DNA from 2 places in the Candidatus Jidaibacter acanthamoebae genome. Region 1 is predicted to be linked to the other one. Evidence: riboswitches for the same ligand, from Rfam matches in the RefSeq annotation. Region 1 holds a riboswitch; the other holds the start of a gene.
What was found. Region 1 has a riboswitch for thiamine pyrophosphate ahead of NF27_RS01920 (sodium:solute symporter family protein). Riboswitches for the same ligand answer to the same signal wherever they lie in the genome.
Positions count from the first base shown of each region.

Region 2: linked by a shared signal. The riboswitch ahead of NF27_RS00535 (MFS transporter) and the one ahead of NF27_RS01920 (sodium:solute symporter family protein) in region 1 are both predicted to bind thiamine pyrophosphate.

Region 1 is NZ_JSWE01000058.1:104,451-113,458, reverse strand. It holds gene NF27_RS10985 (flagellar hook assembly protein FlgD) at 1-692, shown strand, start outside; gene NF27_RS01925 (leucine-rich repeat domain-containing protein) at 799-2,349, opposite strand; TPP riboswitch at 2,512-2,609, shown strand; gene NF27_RS01920 (sodium:solute symporter family protein) at 2,671-4,071, shown strand; tRNA gene NF27_RS01915 (tRNA-Ala) at 4,135-4,210, shown strand; gene NF27_RS11560 (hypothetical protein) at 4,238-4,840, shown strand; gene NF27_RS01905 (hypothetical protein) at 4,893-5,087, shown strand; gene NF27_RS01900 (ankyrin repeat domain-containing protein) at 5,204-6,103, shown strand; gene NF27_RS01895 (hypothetical protein) at 6,495-6,770, shown strand; gene NF27_RS01890 (hypothetical protein) at 6,826-7,098, shown strand; gene NF27_RS01885 (ankyrin repeat domain-containing protein) at 7,224-8,501, shown strand; gene ccmE (cytochrome c maturation protein CcmE) at 8,818-9,008, opposite strand, start outside.
Region 2 is NZ_JSWE01000036.1:7,590-16,597, reverse strand. It holds gene NF27_RS00560 (TrbL/VirB6 family protein) at 1-51, shown strand, start outside; gene NF27_RS00555 (TrbL/VirB6 family protein) at 170-2,281, shown strand; gene pgeF (peptidoglycan editing factor PgeF) at 2,302-3,108, shown strand; gene thiD (bifunctional hydroxymethylpyrimidine kinase/phosphomethylpyrimidine kinase) at 3,171-4,043, opposite strand; gene thiE (thiamine phosphate synthase) at 4,047-4,715, opposite strand; gene NF27_RS00535 (MFS transporter) at 4,699-5,922, opposite strand; TPP riboswitch at 6,004-6,107, opposite strand; gene NF27_RS00530 (hypothetical protein) at 6,246-6,620, shown strand; gene NF27_RS00525 (NAD+ synthase) at 6,661-8,268, shown strand; gene NF27_RS00520 (LTA synthase family protein) at 8,273-9,008, opposite strand, start outside.

The DNA of each region.
Region 1 (9,008 bases):
TTCAACTACAGAATCAAGATCCGACTAGTCCTATGGATACTAATCAGATGACCGCACAAATCTTTACTATGAATGCGGTTGAGCAACAACTGGAATCAAATAGATTGCTGGAAAAAATTTATGATGTTCTCCATGATCAGCAAATAGCTCAACCTTCAGCGAATATCGGTAAGGTTGCTTCATACGAAGGCAATTTGTTCAAATTATCAAACGGCAGCGGGGAATTTAGTTATACTCTAAACTCAAACCTTAAATCAGTAGGTGTTGAAATTAAAAATCAAGCCGGTGCCGTAGTATATAAAGATCTATTAAAAACTAATATAGGTAACCATACCTTCCAATGGAACGGCGAAGACAGCAATGGAAATAAATTACCTGAGGGTAATTATAATTTTTTAATTACCGCACTTGATGCTAATGATGACCCGGTCTCAATTAAATCTTTCGTCAGCGGTAAAATTGACGGGATAGTTTCAGAAAACAACGATTTCAAATACAGCATTGAAGGGAAAGAAATCAATAAAGAAAAGATTAGAACAATTAAAGATGATAATAATACTTTTAACCCTAATGCTAGAGGCAGTTCGTCTACCGAAAGCAAAGTAAAAGAAACTACCGGGCAGGATGAGGATTCAGCGGCAAATAACAACAAACCTTCTCTATTTAAACATTTTTTAAACTTAATAAGTTAATATTTCTGCATAAAACCTACTCTAAGCAGTAATCCGGGTAATCAAAAAAAATCAGCTTGGCAACTCTAATCCTCCTGGGCTTCTCATATACAGCTCTTTTGTTATTTCACTCCCTTCCTCTATTTACCGCTGCATTCTCAAACTCCTTACTATCCTTATCTCTTCTCCTCATTTCTCTTGCCGCGAATCCTTCCCCCCGCTCTCTTTCTTCATTATTTTTAGAATTATCTTGATTGGCATGATTTATACCGCTTATCCCTACATAACTACCTATCTTAGCCCACACTTCCGTAGGGAATGACGGCGTGAAATCAATATAGTCAGGATTATCGATATTATTATCGTTATTAATATCCTTAACCACCCCGTTAAGCCTTAAGAAATTTTCATGGTAATAGCTCATTACTTTATTTTCTATATCTATATACCACAGTTTAGACTCAGCTCCCACGCTTCCAATTTTATATTTTAGCATGAGTATAAATGTTTTAATATGGTGCATGTTAAATTTATCCAGCTCTCCTTTCTCAACAGCCCGGCATTTTGATTCAAAGGCTTTTTGGTTTCTATCTATATTCATTTCAATTGAAGTTATTGCCTGCTTTCCTTCTTCATGACCAAATAAATTATACCCAACCAAACAATCTAAGATTAACCTGTTTTTCTCTAACACTTTATCTATTTCTCTGATGCCGTCAATTTTTAATGAATCGCTTAATAACCAAATTTGAGTAATATTTTTGCTTCCCTGTAATACTTCTGCTATTGCTTTTATTCCTTCATTTCCTATTTCATGGCATGCAAGCATAATTGAGACAATTGAGGTATTAACTTTTAACATATCTGCTATTATGAATGCTTCCTGATCTCTAATTTCAATTCTATTAAAATGAAAAATTGAAATTGAATTATTAATTTTAAGTGCATTTATTAAGGCCGTTATACCTGAGGATTTGATTTCATTACCTGAAAGATTAAGTTGTTTAATGGAACTATTGGTTGCTAATAAATTTGCTAATTTTATTGCGCCTTCACATTTAATTTTATTATAACTAAGATCAAGGTTAGTAATAGAACTATTATTCTTTAACATCTCGGTGATTGCTTCCATTCCCTCATTGTCTATTTCATTACATTGAAAATCAACATCAGTAATAGAATTATTTTCTTTTAACATATCAATGATTGCTTCCAACCCATCGTTGTTTGTTTCATTATATAAAAAATCAGTAGTAGTAATGGAATTATTTTCTTTTAAAATATTATTAATTGCTTCCATTTCCTCAGGTTCTTTTCTATCTTTACGAAATGTGAAACGCTTAACGGTATTATTAATTCTCAACCCGTCTGCTAATATTTCCACTCCCTTATTCCCTAACAGATTAAACATAAGCCCAAGATAAATAATAGACTGGTTTTTCTTTAATATTTCCACTATAAGATTACCCTCTTTAACCCCTAGCATATTGCATGATAATACAAGCGAAGTAATTGGCTCATGATCTTTTACAAATTCTATTATTTTCGAAATTTCTTCATCCCCTATTATTTTGCCTCTAAAATGTAGAGAGACAGAATGCTCATTGCTATTTGAAATTATTACTTCTGTATTGATTCTCATATCTTTCCCTATAATGCTCATCTCGGAAACGCGCATTTTTTCTCTTCATTTTATTTTCAAACAACATTAACAGTGCTCGCTACTCCGTCAATATTTACCTTAAGCAATTATATAAACTTTAAACTTAATATTTATAAAATATTTTTCATAAGAATTTTATGCTTGCATATACCTAATTTTTTTATATAAATTTCCAATATAAATCACCAGGGGTGCTATTAATAATAATAGCTGAGAAAAACCCTTATAACCTGATCCGGATAGTGCTGGCGGAGGGAGTGTGTAAAACTATTAATCTATTTTACATCTGCACTCTCTCTTGCTGCATATTCGGCTATTTAATTTAAAGGCTAAGATATGCAAATTATGAACAACCTATCTCTCCTTGACTTAAGTGTTTTCGCTATTTGGATTACTCTCTCAATAGGGGTGATTATCGTACGCCGGCTCAAAAATTTGAATTCTAAAGCAAGCGACAAGGATTATATCCTGATGGGTAGGAAACTGACCCTACCGTTGTTTGTTGCAACCCTGGTCTCCTCCTGGTACGGTGGGGTATTCGGGGTAACGCAGATTGCTTTTGAGCACGGGATATATAATTTCATTACCCAAGGGCTGTTTTGGTATATTGCTTATATTATTTTCGCCTATTTTCTGGTTAAAAAAATACATCAAAAAAATGCCCTTACTTTTCCTGATTTAATCAAAAAAACTTACGGCGAAAAATCTGCTAAGCTTGCTGCAATACTGCTTATTTTTAAAGCATTACCGATAACTTATGCCCTAAGCCTTGGCGCTTTTATTCAAACGATGTTCGATTTATCGCTTCCACTTTCAATTGTAGCGGGTACTTCGGTAGTCGTGTTATATACCTGCATAAGCGATTTCAGGTCAGTGGTATACTCGGATTTCCTGCAGTTTTGCTGTATGTACTTAGGGGTAATAACGGTAGTAATATTTTCATTTTACAGCATAGGCAATCCGCTGGTGTTAGTAGAAAATTTACCTCCCCATTATTTTACTCTTTCCGGCAAGCATGAATTCAGCACTATTATATTATGGTTATTTATCGCATTTTCAGCTACCCTGATAAGCCCGGTTTTTTACCAAAGATGTATGGCGGCAGGCAGCCCACTCATAGCTAAAAAGGGAATAATTATTTCCACAGTTTTTTGGATAATTTTTGATATCTGCACTACATTGGGCGGGATGTACGCCAAAGTGCATATGCCTGATGCTAATTCGTTAAATGCCTACCTGTTATTCGGCTTACAAATTCTCCCTTCCGGCTTTCGGGGTATTTTTCTTGCAGGAATCACGGCAACGGTTATATCAACATTGGATTCATTTATTTTTGCCGGTAGCACACTTTTTTCTTATGACCTTAGACCTAAGAAATATACCGCCTCAGTCGGATATAGAACGCTAAGTGTGTTATCAATTGGCTTCCTCACCATAATTATTGCACTTCAATTTGATAATGTAATTGAAGATGTTTGGATAACTTTGGAAGGATATTTTGGCGCTCTTTTAATTATCCCGATTATTTGGAGTTATTTCATCAAAACTAAAATCTCGGATAATGCATTTATATTTACTGCTTTTTTAAGTATGAGCATAATGCTAATAAAGGATGTCTTTTTCAATAATATAAAAATAGAAGCATTTTACTTTGGGCTTATTGCTACCTTAACAGTTTATAACTTTATTTTTTTATATGAGAGATGTATAAAAAAACTTATATGCAAAGTCTTTTAAAAAATACTATTCTCATTTATTAAAAGTTATGCTAATACTTCTGACCATATCTCTTTTAAAATAGGGGCCATAGCTCAGTTGGTAGAGCGCTTGGATGGCATTCAAGAGGTTGGCGGTTCGATCCCGCCTGGCTCCACCAGGTAAAATAAGAATAAAGAGAAAGAATATGTTAAATGTAGAAAAGCTAATAAGCTGCAGGAATAGAATTCAAGAGGAAGCAAAAAAGTATGGCTTCGTTAATGTTCGTATTGGTGCTGAAGAAGGACTTGAAGAGTATCCTCGTGAAATAATATTAAATTTTAATAGTAATAAATCATCTAAAGAAAGCTATTTCCCTTTCAGAGAATTTTTACAACAATTATTAAATGCTGATATAACTCTAAACTTTCACTCCGATCTCCTAGAATGGTTGATAGATCCCGGCTTTCCTTCCATACAATATACTCTAGATAGCGCAATTCCTCTCAATGAGCTTACCAATGAACCATTTCCTGATCAGTTTACAAGGCAAATGGCTAAAACACGATTAGTATCTAAGGAAGTAGAAGAAAAAAGTTATAAAATTGAAGAAAAAGAGGAAGCTGTAGAGGGCTCTAAAAAACGTAGTTTTAGACAAATTGTACAAGATTCTAGAAACCCTGCACTTGAAAAAGGAGCGGATGACTCATCAGCTGAAAACAAAAATAAAAGGAAAAAATGTAAGGTTGATCCTGAAACTGAAAGACCTAAATATAGTGAAGACGCTAGAAATTTGGCTGATAGAGGTTAACAACCTGTTCCTAGAGGGCTTTGAAAAGATTATTTCAAAATAAAAATACTACTTGAGAGACATATCTATATTACATAAAAAAAGAAAGGGTGGAGATGATGAAAGGGAAAAATTAAATGATGAGAGAACAGATAGAATAGGTAGGCCAGCCAACCATACAAAGAACGAAGAAGGCCACGTTGCTCAAATTAAACGATCTAGAACGGATAAAGGTAAGCAAAAAGACGACGGTAGATCTCTTGGATAAAAGAAGTAGTTTTGCAATATAACTTTTATTACCATTCATTAAACGTTAATTATACAAATTATTGATTTATTTAAAATAGTAAATTATAATTTTTTAAAATACAAAAAAGGCAAAAAATGAAAAAGAGTTTACGAATATTAGATATTTATGGAAAAAAGTCAATAGAGCATCTTGAATCATTTTTAGAACAGGGGGGAGATATTAATGAGAAAGATGGAAGCGAAGCCGGACTACTTTATTACGCAACTAACTATAGGTATACTAATGTGGTTGAGTTCCTACTGAAACATGAAAAATTAGATGTCAATTCCCAAGATTACTTTGGTACTACTGCTTTACATGTAGCTGCCCGTAATGGGTATATGGAAATAGCAAAGCTGCTTCTAGCAAGGGGGGCTGAGGTCAATTTAACTGATAAAGAAGGGGAGACTCCGTTACATAACTCTATTTTAACTATGCATTGTCTTGAACTTATCCCTTTACTTATGGGACGTGGTGCTAATATTCATGCAAGAAGAGCAGAAGAAGGTAGTACAGTTTTACATCTAGCTGCCAGAACAGGTGAAGTGAAGATTTATAAATGCTTACTTGAATTTGGTGCTGATCCTGATATGCGTACTTTTGAATTAAGAGATATTGTAGATGGTGAGGAAGTAGTTACAAGGAGTTATTCTGCGAAAGAACTATACAGAAAACTATATCCCGAAAAAATAAAAGAATTTGAAGCAGCTGAAAGGGAAGTTGAAGCTAAAAGAAATGGATATAGCCCCGGAGAAAGAGTAGGAGCTGTAGGGGGTTCTAGAAAACGTGAACATGGGTTTACAGGAGCTATAGAGGATTCCAGAAATACTGGACTTGTAAAACCCGCGGATGAATCTTCACCTGAAAAACCTTCAGAAAACAAAGAGAAAAAATGTTGGGCTGATCCTAAGGTTAAAAGACCTAGGCTCGGTAAAGACTTGAGAAATTCAGCTGATAATAGAGAAGAACAGAAACCGGTGGTAAGGGGGTTTTAAGGGTATTTATATAAATGCCTTGCAGGTGTGGTAGGTGTTTCGGTTTTATAAATGTTATTAATAAAAAAATAAAGACTGTTTTTTAAATCAATAAGAACAGTTTTTTTTGCATATGTTTATTCCTTAATCTGAATTCTACGTAAGAAACAACTTTGGGCTCATAATTATTTTAATAAATTCCTGTAATATAAAAACTTGCGGCGCCATATAAAACTAGCTGAGCGAGGCAAAGGAAATTCTATAGTTTCAAACGTATTTTATATATAATAACTGATTATTTCCTCTTAATTCTTTCTCGCAACCCTTTATAGTATGCGTTACAGCTAGTTCCTTATATTTAACTCAGGTTACCTATGTTGTATGAAGGTAGATACTATATGCACATTAATCAATGTTGAGTAATAATAGAGATATCCTTAGATATTTTACAAGTATATTTCATTCTAAACTTAAAGCTAGGATTTATTCAACTACCCCTGCAAATAACCATCTTAACGGGTTATCCGCCGATTTCAAACGATATAATCGCAGCTACACAAGCCACACTCCGGTTTCAGTTGCAGCAACAAGCGGTAACGGCTTACTGTATAGCATAGCCCCAAGCTTAACAATAAGCACGGATAACCTAAAAATAACCAGAGGAGAAACCTCTACCGAAAAGCTTTAATTATTACATTAGCGGCTTTATTGACGGAGATACGACCGAGAGTAGCTTTACCGGTATGCCGAGCTTTACAATTCCCGATGCAAATAGCGCTGAGGGTAGCTATAATATTTACTCTCGAACCGGTAATTTGGTTTCTGAACTAGGATATAAATTCCAATTTATGCCTGCCAATTTAACTATATTAGAATCTAACATTCCAAAAATAGTAGAACCTCCGGTAATAAACAAAGGTAATAATAACACACCTTTTAAACTCGCAAGGTGGTCTGAGAACGAAGATGAAATTGGTAGCAATGATGAATTGATTACTATAGATCCTAGCCTATAAGATTGTGGAAGTGGTATACTTTCACACCGTGTCCTAGTTAGACAACCAGAAGTAAGGGAGTGGTTATACCAGAGAAAACCGGATTTTATTTATCGTAAGCACCCCTGGTGGGTATATAATATGCTATCGAAGATAACGACCTTGAGTTGGTACAATGGCTGTATGGGAAGAACCCAAATTTTATTAATTCTGTTGGTCGGAAGAAAAGTAATGTATTTATAGAAGCTGTTTCTAGTGGCTCATTAGAGGTGGTACAATGGTTGTATGAAAAGAAACCGTGTTTCATCGATTCAGTTGACGAGACTGGAGAGAATGCATTTCTAGTTGCTACCCAAAGATCACATTTCAAAGTAATGAAATGGCTTTATGAAAAGAATCCAAATTTCATTAATTCGATTAGTAAATATGAAAAAAATGCATATACATATGTTAATAATTATTCTCAAGATGAAAGGGTAAAAATAAAATATTGGCTTTTAGAAAGAAAGCCTGATCTCTTTTATTCTAAAGATGCTAGGTTGGAATTCCCTGATATTAGTATTCCTTTATTACTTCTTGCACATGGTATTAAAGGTTTTTTGTCCGCAAATGCTTATGAATTGAAAAAATGCCTGGAATCATTAGAACTAGAAAGTAAAAATAAATTTAATTTACTTTATGATTATGTAGATAACTTCGGCAGAAGTTTAGTTGGGATTGAGATTAATCAAAGCGTTATGCTAAGCAATATGCCTGCCGAGCTACAGTTATATATAACAAATATAGCTACCTCTTCATTAGTAAGCGAATCGGAATTCCCAAAAATTACTAGCGCCCTTTTAAAAGACGTTAAAGCTTTAGAGATATTAAAGCAAAGATGCGCAAAAGAAATATTGCTGGAAGGTTACCCTAGATTTATTAAAGAACACTCCCCTAAAATTGATTACATGGAAGAATTAAGAAAGGCAGTTATTCAAAATCACATACAAAAAACTTCAAGGTTTATGGCAACCACGGCAGTTAAGGCATATAATGATGATGCTAAGCCTCAGGGCACATTTACAGAGAAGATAATCAGCTGGACATCATTTGCACTGGAACAGATAATTAACTGGGTTAAAGGAAAGCCTTGTGAAGAATATAATAAAAGGCAAATGAGAATTAAGATAGAGGAAATGACTAACCTTATTTCACCTATACTTGGGACAAGATTAGAGAAGTTTGACGACTATGTATTCCCTGAGTTAAGAGCCGAACTTATGAAGGCAATGTATAAAACCTTAGTACGATTAGTTAATAAAAGTAATGATAAAGTTAGGCATGCGATAATAGAAGGGGTTAATAAGGTAATAGATACTATTCCTCAATCCTATGTAGAAAAATATGCAATTAGAAGTGAAGGAGAACAGATAAAGATAAGTTAACCTGAACTTGGCATAAGAGAGTGGAATATAATACACTTCACCTTTCTTAGAAACAAAGAAAGATTACAGAGTATATTCAGTAAATTCAGTGCCAAACCCTTATCCAGCCATCCAATATTTTTAATTCTTAATCACATGTTATTTTGGTACAGCATTATTATTACTATAAAATACAGGTAAAATTCAATATTAATTAAGGCACAACCATAAAAACTTTTCTAAAATTAAATATATATTAATTAATATGGCAATATATAATAATAAACTGATTGATATTATCTTCTACAAAAGTAGTAAAAAAAGCAATGTAGTAACTTTATTTTTTACTTTTCCAGTGCTCTGATTTTTTTAAGGAATCGGCAATTTCTTTGGGCATATAATTTTCATCATGCTTAGCAAGCAGTTCCCTGGCAATAAATACTTTATTATCAACAAGTTTACCTAATGCCACCGTTCCTTGGTTTTCAGTAAATAAATTTGGGATTATGCCCCTATATTGAACAGTAA
Region 2 (9,008 bases), on a different contig from region 1:
GGTGCACCGATGCCTAAGCCGCCAATGCCTATGCCACCGGTTGATGGTTGAATAATGTGAAAAGGATAATTATGTCAGGTAAATTATATTTTTACTTAGAAAGAAAAAGAAAGAATATTATTATTCATTTTAACTATGTAGTAAAAGTAGAAAAGATCTTAGAGGGGATATGCGGAAAAAACTATTAAGTTTTATAAAAGTTCTACTGATTTTACTGATAGGAATTTCTAGTAGCCCACAGCAGTCATATGCCGAAAGCTGTGTTCTTGCTTCTGATTTTGGTCTTGGAGGGTCATTATATGTGCCTGCTAATCCTAATCAAAGCGGAGGTGGTAGCACATATAAAGCTAAAGATCCTAAAACCGGAAAAACAGTTAATACAAAACTGTTAAGAGCTTTTCCTAAAGGGCAGCAAATTGCACCATGGGTGGATACGGGGCTATATACTACCGGTATTGCCAATAATTCTGAAAATTCTTCTTATGCTAAGCTTAAAGGGTATATTCAAGGAGAGTGGTATCCTTGGGGTGCGGAGACTAAAACCGAATGTATAATGCTTGATTGTGCAAAAAATATTTCAAACCATGCAATTTGCTTAGATAACGGGAAGATAGTAGACAGCGATCCTAATCATGCATACCCTTGCGTGCTTAAAGAAGGGCAAGGATTGTATGGTTTGATTGCAATAGATAATAATGGCCAAACATTAAACCCTAATGAGCTTGGGAATGCTTTAACTTTACCGACCGCTTTTTTCAGGACTTTTCATGCTACGGTTAAAAATAATGAGGAATCAAGTGAAGATAAAAAATATTTTGAAGTAAATTATAGTCAGTTTTGTAAAAACAATGATGAGCAGAAAACGGTTTGTACTAAAGACCAGCAGTCACAAGGTTTAGATTATGTGGTAAGAGGAAGATTATATTTCAAAATATTAGATAGATATTATGATGATAACGGCGGGAAATATTTGGTTAGCTTAATTAGCGGGGTATTTTCAAATAAAGGATTTATTCAGGAAGTTATGGAAGTTATTACCGATGCTATAAAAGAAGTTACTGCCTCTATTTATATTTCCGTTACTCGAGATTTAAAGTTCATTACTATCTGTAGAGCTATGCTTGTGTTATATGTAGCTTTCACAGGGGTAGGTTTCATGATAGGGTTAATTAAAATTGAGAAGAAGGAGTTAATAATCAGGTTAATAAAAGTCGGTTTAATTGCTACCCTGCTTTCAGAATATAGTTGGGACTTTTTTAATAATAATCTATTTAATTTATTTACTGACGGAGCGGCAAGCATCACTCAAATCATTATTACCTCAACATTATATTATGATAATAATATAAATGATCCTATTTTCTTAATGCCGGAAGATGCATCTCCGCTTTCAATATTTGATATGTTTTTTAAAATGTTAATTTCTGCTCCGATACATAAAAAAATAGTTGCGGTTTTATTCTATGACTGGAAACTTTACTTTATTCCTGCAATATATATATGTTGGTATTTTTTATTACTTGGTATTTTTAGAGCCGTATTTTTATATTTACTTTCAGTTATGCAATTGGCGTTGCTTATGGTTTCGGCTCCGATATTTATCATAATGTTATTATTTGAATGGACAAAGAAGTTATTTGATGAATGGATTAAGTTAATGGTTAATAGTGCATTTCTTATGATTCTTGTCGTTTCTACTTTTGCGCTTATGATGAGCATAATTACAGAGCAACTGCAAAAATTATTATATTATCAGGTTTGTTGGGTGAGTGTATGGGATGTTAGTATTGCAGGCCTTGATATTTTTGATTTAATGTTTTGGTACCCGACTTTTTCCAGCCAGGCTAATTCAGCATTAACGATCGGGCATTTATTTGCTTTTTTGATTGTTTCATTAATATTTAACGGCTTTTTGGAAGAAGTACCGACTATTGCAGATTCATTAATGGGTAGTAGTAGGTCAACTTCGGCAGCTTCGGCCAGTGCAATGCAAAGCGCGATTCAAGGCTCATTTATCGGGCAAGGCATGAATATGGTTAAAGGCTTAAATCCTATAGGTATGGTATTAAAGAAAGCACAGGGTATCCCACTCATAGGAAGCGTAGCAAAACAAGGAGAAAAAATTGTACAAGAACCTGGTATGCTAACAAGGAAAATGGATGAACTTATGATGCCCGGTAACAAGGGGAAAATAGGAGGGAATGAAGGAACAAACTTTATGCCTGAAAATGTGGGAGCTAAATTAAACGAAGGGTTTGAAAGAGGCAGTAAAAAAGAGTAAAATAAACAATATAATTTAATATGAATAAAGAAAGTAAGACCTTTAAATATTCCGGTTTAAAATTAGCAGAGCAAGCTAACCTGGCACATGGCTTTTTTACCAGGAAAGGAGGTGTGAGTAAAGATTTACATTTTCAATCTTTAAATTGTAACTTAGCCTCATCTGATAGTAAAAAGAACGTTATTACCAATCGTGAGATTATAAGTAATAGTTTAGGATTTTCGCACAACAAATTGATTACAGTTACACAAATACACTCAAACCGGGTGATAAGTATAAAAGATGGAGATGAGCATATTAAGCACCCGGTGGCAGATGCTTTGGTCACTAATTTACCGGGAATTTTACTAGGGATAAAAACTGCCGATTGTGCTCCTATTTTATTTTTCGATCCTAAAAAACAGATTATTGCGGCAGCTCATGCAGGATGGAAAGGGGCTATATCAGGTATTATAGGTAATACTATAGCGGCTATGCAAAATTTAGGAGCTAATATAGCAGATATAATTTGTGTAATCGGGCCATGCATTCAGCAAGCCTCATATGAAGTAGATGAAAGCTTTTATAATAATTTTATAAGTGTTAAACCGGCTAGCAGTAAATTTTTTATTAATTCAAAGCAAGCCGACCACTATATGTTCGATCTACCTGCTTATTGTGTGGAAAGGCTTAAAATTATCGGAATTCAACATATTGATAATTTGGGAATAGATACTTATTCTAATCCTGAATTTTTTAGCTATAGACGTGCAACTCATGAAAAGAACTTTAATAAAGATGGGAAAGCGGAATACGGAACCCAGCTTTCGGTAGTGGGTATACTTTAATATTTTATAGTAAGTTAAGTTTAATATCCTATATATAGGGAGCATAGTTGAACTATAAAAAATTAAACTAAGTTTATGTATAAATGACGGCTAGGCGCGTGCTTCTTACTATTCTTATTATCTGATTTTTCAGTTGTAGGCCATAAATGATAGAAGTGATGAACAGGTCCTTTACCCAAACCGATTTTTTTATTACTTGCGGCTTTAAGTGCATTATATAAATAGTACTTAGCAACTTTACATGCTTCTAACATTCCCATTCCATGTGCAAGGCAGGAAGCAATAGCTGCAGACAATGTACAGCCTGTGCCATGGGTATTAGAAGTTATAATGCGTTCTGCTTTTAGCCAAGTACTTATACCTTCTTCATTGATATATAAGTCTGAGCATTCATTGCCTTCTAAGTGGCCACCTTTTAAAAGCACTGATTTAGCTCTAAGTTTTAATAATTGGTTAGCTGCTTGTAGCATATTATCAGGTGTTGTAGCATTTATGCCTGTTAATTCGTAAGCTTCAGGCAAGTTTGGGGTGATGATAGCAGCTAGTGGGATAAGCTGAGTTTTAAGAGCATCTATAGCATTAGATAACAATAAGCGATCACCGCTTTTAGCGACCATTACCGGGTCAAGAATTATAGGGATGCTATTAGCTTCTTTCTTAAGGAAATCTGCAACAAGTTCGATAATTTCACTTTTAAAAAGCATCCCGATTTTAATACTATCCGGTATTATATCATCAAATATTGCCGACAACTGTTCTTCTATTGCTTTTAAAGGTATTTCATAACAATTTCTTACACCAAGAGTGTTTTGAACAGGAAGCGCTGTCAACACGCTCGTTCCATAGCAGCCGAATGCTGAGAATGTTTTGAGATCAGCTTGTATTCCGGCACCTCCCGAGCCATCAAAACCTGCAATTGTTAAAACTTTCTTCACTTTCTATCTCCTATATGATAAGGCCGTTCCATTTTTATTATCAATAATTTTTCTTAAATTTTGTGCTGCTTCATAAGGATTAAGAGCGTCATGAATAGCTCCGATAACTGCAATCCCTTTCGCTCCTGTACTTATAATCTCTAATGTATTATTTAGTTTGATTCCTCCGATTGCAGTTACCGGATGTATAGAAGTTGAAGTTATTTTTTGTAATCCTTCAATACCCCAGATTTGCTTGCAACCAGGTTTAGTTTTACTTGGAAAAACTGCACTTGCGGTTACATAATCTATATCATTTGAATTATTGCTTTCACTTAATTCATCTAAATCCTCAATTGATAATCCGATAATTTTATTTGCTCCTAAAATTCCTCTAGCTTTTGTGATAGACATATCTTGTTGACCGATATGTACTCCATCGGCATCTATTTCTGCTGCAAGTTCAACATAATCATTAATAATAAGCGGTATTTCGAACGAACATAGTAACCTTTGCAGTTCTCTAGCCCGAGTTTTAACTTCCACTAAATTATTAGATTTTTCCCGCAGTTGTACCATAGTAACTCCTCCCATTACTGCCTCCTCAACAAACCTTAAGTATTGTTCCATAGGTTGATGAGTTATATTGGTAACCAAACAAAGTTTAAGCGAATGATTAAGTCTGCTTCTCATATAATGCTCTCCATGTAATTATTGCAATTATTGTTAGAATTGATGCTATACCGTATAAGTTACCAAGGTAATCATAAGTGGTGACGGATAAGGCTATTATTAAGGTAGAGCAGCATTTACCCAGTGTGTACCCTATTGAGATAAGCTTATATCTTTCTTCAGTTATAAATAAACTTTGAGCAAATGCATGAAGGGGAGAAATAAAAGCAGCGGCAAGGCAGGTAAAAATAGCTTTAGCTATAATAATTCCTTCAAGAGATCTACTTTCTATTAACATAATTATTGGGTAAGCAAGTAATGCAGTTAAAAAAGCTGTTAAATACATCATTTTTTTAAACTTAAATCTATTTGCAATTATACCGAACATTATTAAAAGCAGCATATACAGTACTAAAAAAGCACTGTTGATTATCATGGTTAAGTTAGTACTGATGCTTGTTACAAGTGGAATTATCGCATTAAAAATACGAGTTGGTATCCCATACAATATTCCGAATAAAAGAGAAGCTATTCCTAGACTAACTAAGTTTTTATAATCAAGCTTAAAAGGGCTTGTTCTTATAAAATGCTTATTAGAAATTAATTTAGCTTTTAAAAACTCTGAAGTTTCATTTACCGACTTTCTAAGAAAAAAGGTTAGCATAGCAAGCAAAAAGCTAACCCCATAAGCAATACGGAAATATTCTGATCCATAGTGATTGACAGCGGTAGCGGCAAGGCTTGCTGTTATTATTCCACAAGCTGTTAATGCACAATATAACCCACTAACTGTACCGTGCTTTCGGTGGTCTTGTTCATGTTCCAAACAATAAATTGCTCCTCCGTTGTATTCTCCACCCAGAAAGAATCCCTGCATAAGCCTGGTAGCAAAGAAAAGGAAAGAAGCAAATATCCCCAAAGAAAGGTAAGAGGGTAATACACTAACTATAAAAGTAGTACATGATGTACCGATCATAGCATAATACATGGCATTTTTACGCCCATCATTATCACCCATTTTACCGAAAAAATATGCTCCCGCTAATTGAGCCAAACTTGCGAAAAATTCGAATAAGAAATAGAAAAAATATGCAGTAGTTTTAGGAAGATGAGGGAGAAAAACTTGCACTAAGATTGGTGCCATGAAGCCGTAAAGGGCTATATCATAATATTCTATTGCAGCACCAAGCATTGCAGGTAAATAAGTTTTATTAAGATATTCTTTCATCTCTTCTTCCTCATAAAATTTCTACGAAGAAGAAATAAAACAAGAAAAGGAGAAGCTTGCCCGCTTATAAAATGGGCATATGAAATTCTTGCTTCACACTCCCTCCGCAGGCATTAACCAGAGCAGGTTTTAAGGGTGTTTCTCAGCCTCATGTAAAATTACATAAAGCACCCCTGGTGTATAATAATTAACCAACTTATATTGAAAAAAAATAACCTGTCAAGAAAAGTACTTGTTTTTCTACTTCATCATAATTTATTAACCTTCTGTTAACCTGATATATTTAAGGTATGTTTTAAGGGGATTATTTAGAGTTAAAAGGGATGGAGAAAACCTTGGGGGAGGTTAGTGAACTTGCCGGCGCTTTTGAAAAAAATGCCGGTTATATAACTAATGAGGAAGAAGAAAAGAGAGTAACATTCGAGCAGCAGATTAAAAATGCATATTTGGAAGTTAAAGAAATTATTCATAAGTTGTTGGATTCAGAATCCGATATAATTTATTTAAAAAATTTGGCTTCAATGCTAATAGATTTTTATAATCTGCCGCACTTAAGAATTGAGCTTGAAAATGCTACTGCAAAATGGAATATTAATAAATATAAAGATTTACATAAATATAATGAAAAGAGCCCGTGTCCTCGGAATACATGGGTAAAAGTTATAGAAAAAGAACAAGGTAGATTTAAATCATTATAAAGAATACTAGTTAATAACGTGACATAATAAGTAGGATGGAATGAAAATATTCTTAGCACAGGTAAAGCCTAGAATAGGAGATATTGAGTATAACTTTGATTTAATTAAAAATTGCTATTTGAAAGCATGCAATGATAATGCCGATATATGTTTATTTCCGGAAATGATCAGTGTAGGCTATACGCCTGAAGATCTATTGCATAAACCTTCATTCTTAATGGAATTAGAAAAGCACACAGCCTCATTGATAAAAAACTCTAAAGCATCGACAATTTTATTACCCACTGTAATTAAAGAAAAAGATAAGCTTTATAACGCAATTTTAGCTATTCAAAACGGCAAAGTTATAGGAAAAAGCTATAAACAATGTATACCTAATTATGGGGTATTCGATGAAGAAAGATATTTTAGTAGCGGGGAACCCAGGGTTATAGATATCAACGAATATAAAATCGGAGTACCGATCTGTGAAGATATGTGGTTTCCTGAGGTGGCTTCAAAATTAAAAGAGAAGGGTGCTGAAATCTTACTGGTGCCCAATGCTTCCCCTTATGATGGTGAAAAATTTAATACTCGCTTAGAAATAATAAGGAAAAGATATCAAGAGGTAAGGCTTCCGATTATATATTGTAATCAGGTACTCGGGCAAGACGGTATAGTTTTTGAAGGAAGAAGCTTCGGTTACGACGGAAGTTTAAAATTTTGTTTATCGGCATTTAGGGAAGATAGCATAGTAGTAGATGTTCAGGGAAATAAAATTTTAACTACAAATAATATAGAAAATTTTTCTAAGGAAGATGAGCTCTATGGAGCTATGGTGCTGGGTCTTAGAGATTATATGCATAATAATCGATTTAAGTCGGTGTTGCTCGGATTATCAGGCGGAATAGATTCTGCTTTAGTTGCGGCAATTGCAGTCGATGCTTTGGGAAAAGAAAATGTGCATGCAATAATGATGCCGTCAAAATTTACCGGTAGAGAAAGTATGGAGGATGCTGAGAGGGTAGCCGAAATGCTCGAAATATCCTACCGGGTTATCGCAATCACCGATATAGTTGAGACCATTGATAGCGGAATAGGAGGTACTTCCGGAATTGCCTATGAGAATTTGCAATCAAGGGCTAGAGGAATAATACTGATGAGTATTTCAAATATGACGCAAAGTTTAGTGCTTACCACAGGTAATAAAAGCGAGAATGCGGTCGGGTATGCAACTCTTTACGGAGATATGTGTGGAGGATTTAACCCGATCAAGGATTTATATAAAACCGCGGTGTTTAATATAGCCAAATTCCGTAATTCTAAGCTTCCGACCTCAATTCAAGTAATGAATTTAAACTTCCCCGTGATGCCTGAGCGGGTAATTACCAAGCCGCCTTCGGCAGAGCTTAGAGAAGATCAAAAAGACAGCGATTCATTGCCGGAATATAGTATATTAGACCAGATACTGGAAGCTTATATAGAGCAGGATTTAGGAAAAGAAGAAATTATAGATAAGGGGTTTGATAAAGAAACGGTTGAAAAAGTAATAAAGCTGATAAAGATTTCGGAATATAAGAGAAGACAATCCGCTCCCGGCGTTAAACTAACCACCCGGACTTTGGATAAGGAGCGGAGATACCCGATTACTAATCTGTATAAAGGATGAGTGCTTAATTTTCGGCAATTGGGCGGGTAGGAATCTTACCATAAATCTCACGCCATTTTGAAGCGGACTGATAGTAAGCAATGGTATCATCCACCAGAGCTTCTTCCATATTCTCAACATTTTCTCCATTCGGCCAAGTATATTGGCTAATACTACTCTTTGGAGCAAGTACGGTAATTTTATTATCTTTCATCATAGCCACCTTTTGGTAGTTGCTGATAAACGCATAAGGTGAGTTTACTTTAGAATTCAGCAAATCCTTCCCAAAGAATTTTGTATAGTAACTAAAATTCATTAAACCTAAAAGAGTAGGAGCTAAATCTATTTGGCTTGCTATATCATTATGTTTCTGCGGCTTTATGGAGTTCGGAGCATAAATTATCATCGGTATATGATATTTATTTAAATTTAATTCAACTTTGCCGCCGGCTCCTGCGGTGTGGTCAGAAATAAATACGAAAATAGTATCATTAAACCAGGGTTTTTCTTTAGCCCATTCTATAAGTTTTCCTACGCTGTAATCAGCATATTTTACTCCCCCGCTTCTCCCTGAGTGAGAAGGAATATCAATTTTTCCTTCCGGATAGGTAAAGGGGCGGTGATTTGAGGTTGTCATAATCAGTTGCATGAATTTATTGCCGGTGGTATAGGATTTATCCGCTTCTACTATTGCGCGCTTAAATAAATCCTCATCACATACTCCCCAAATATTAGCAAATTGCACTTCTTTATCATCTAAA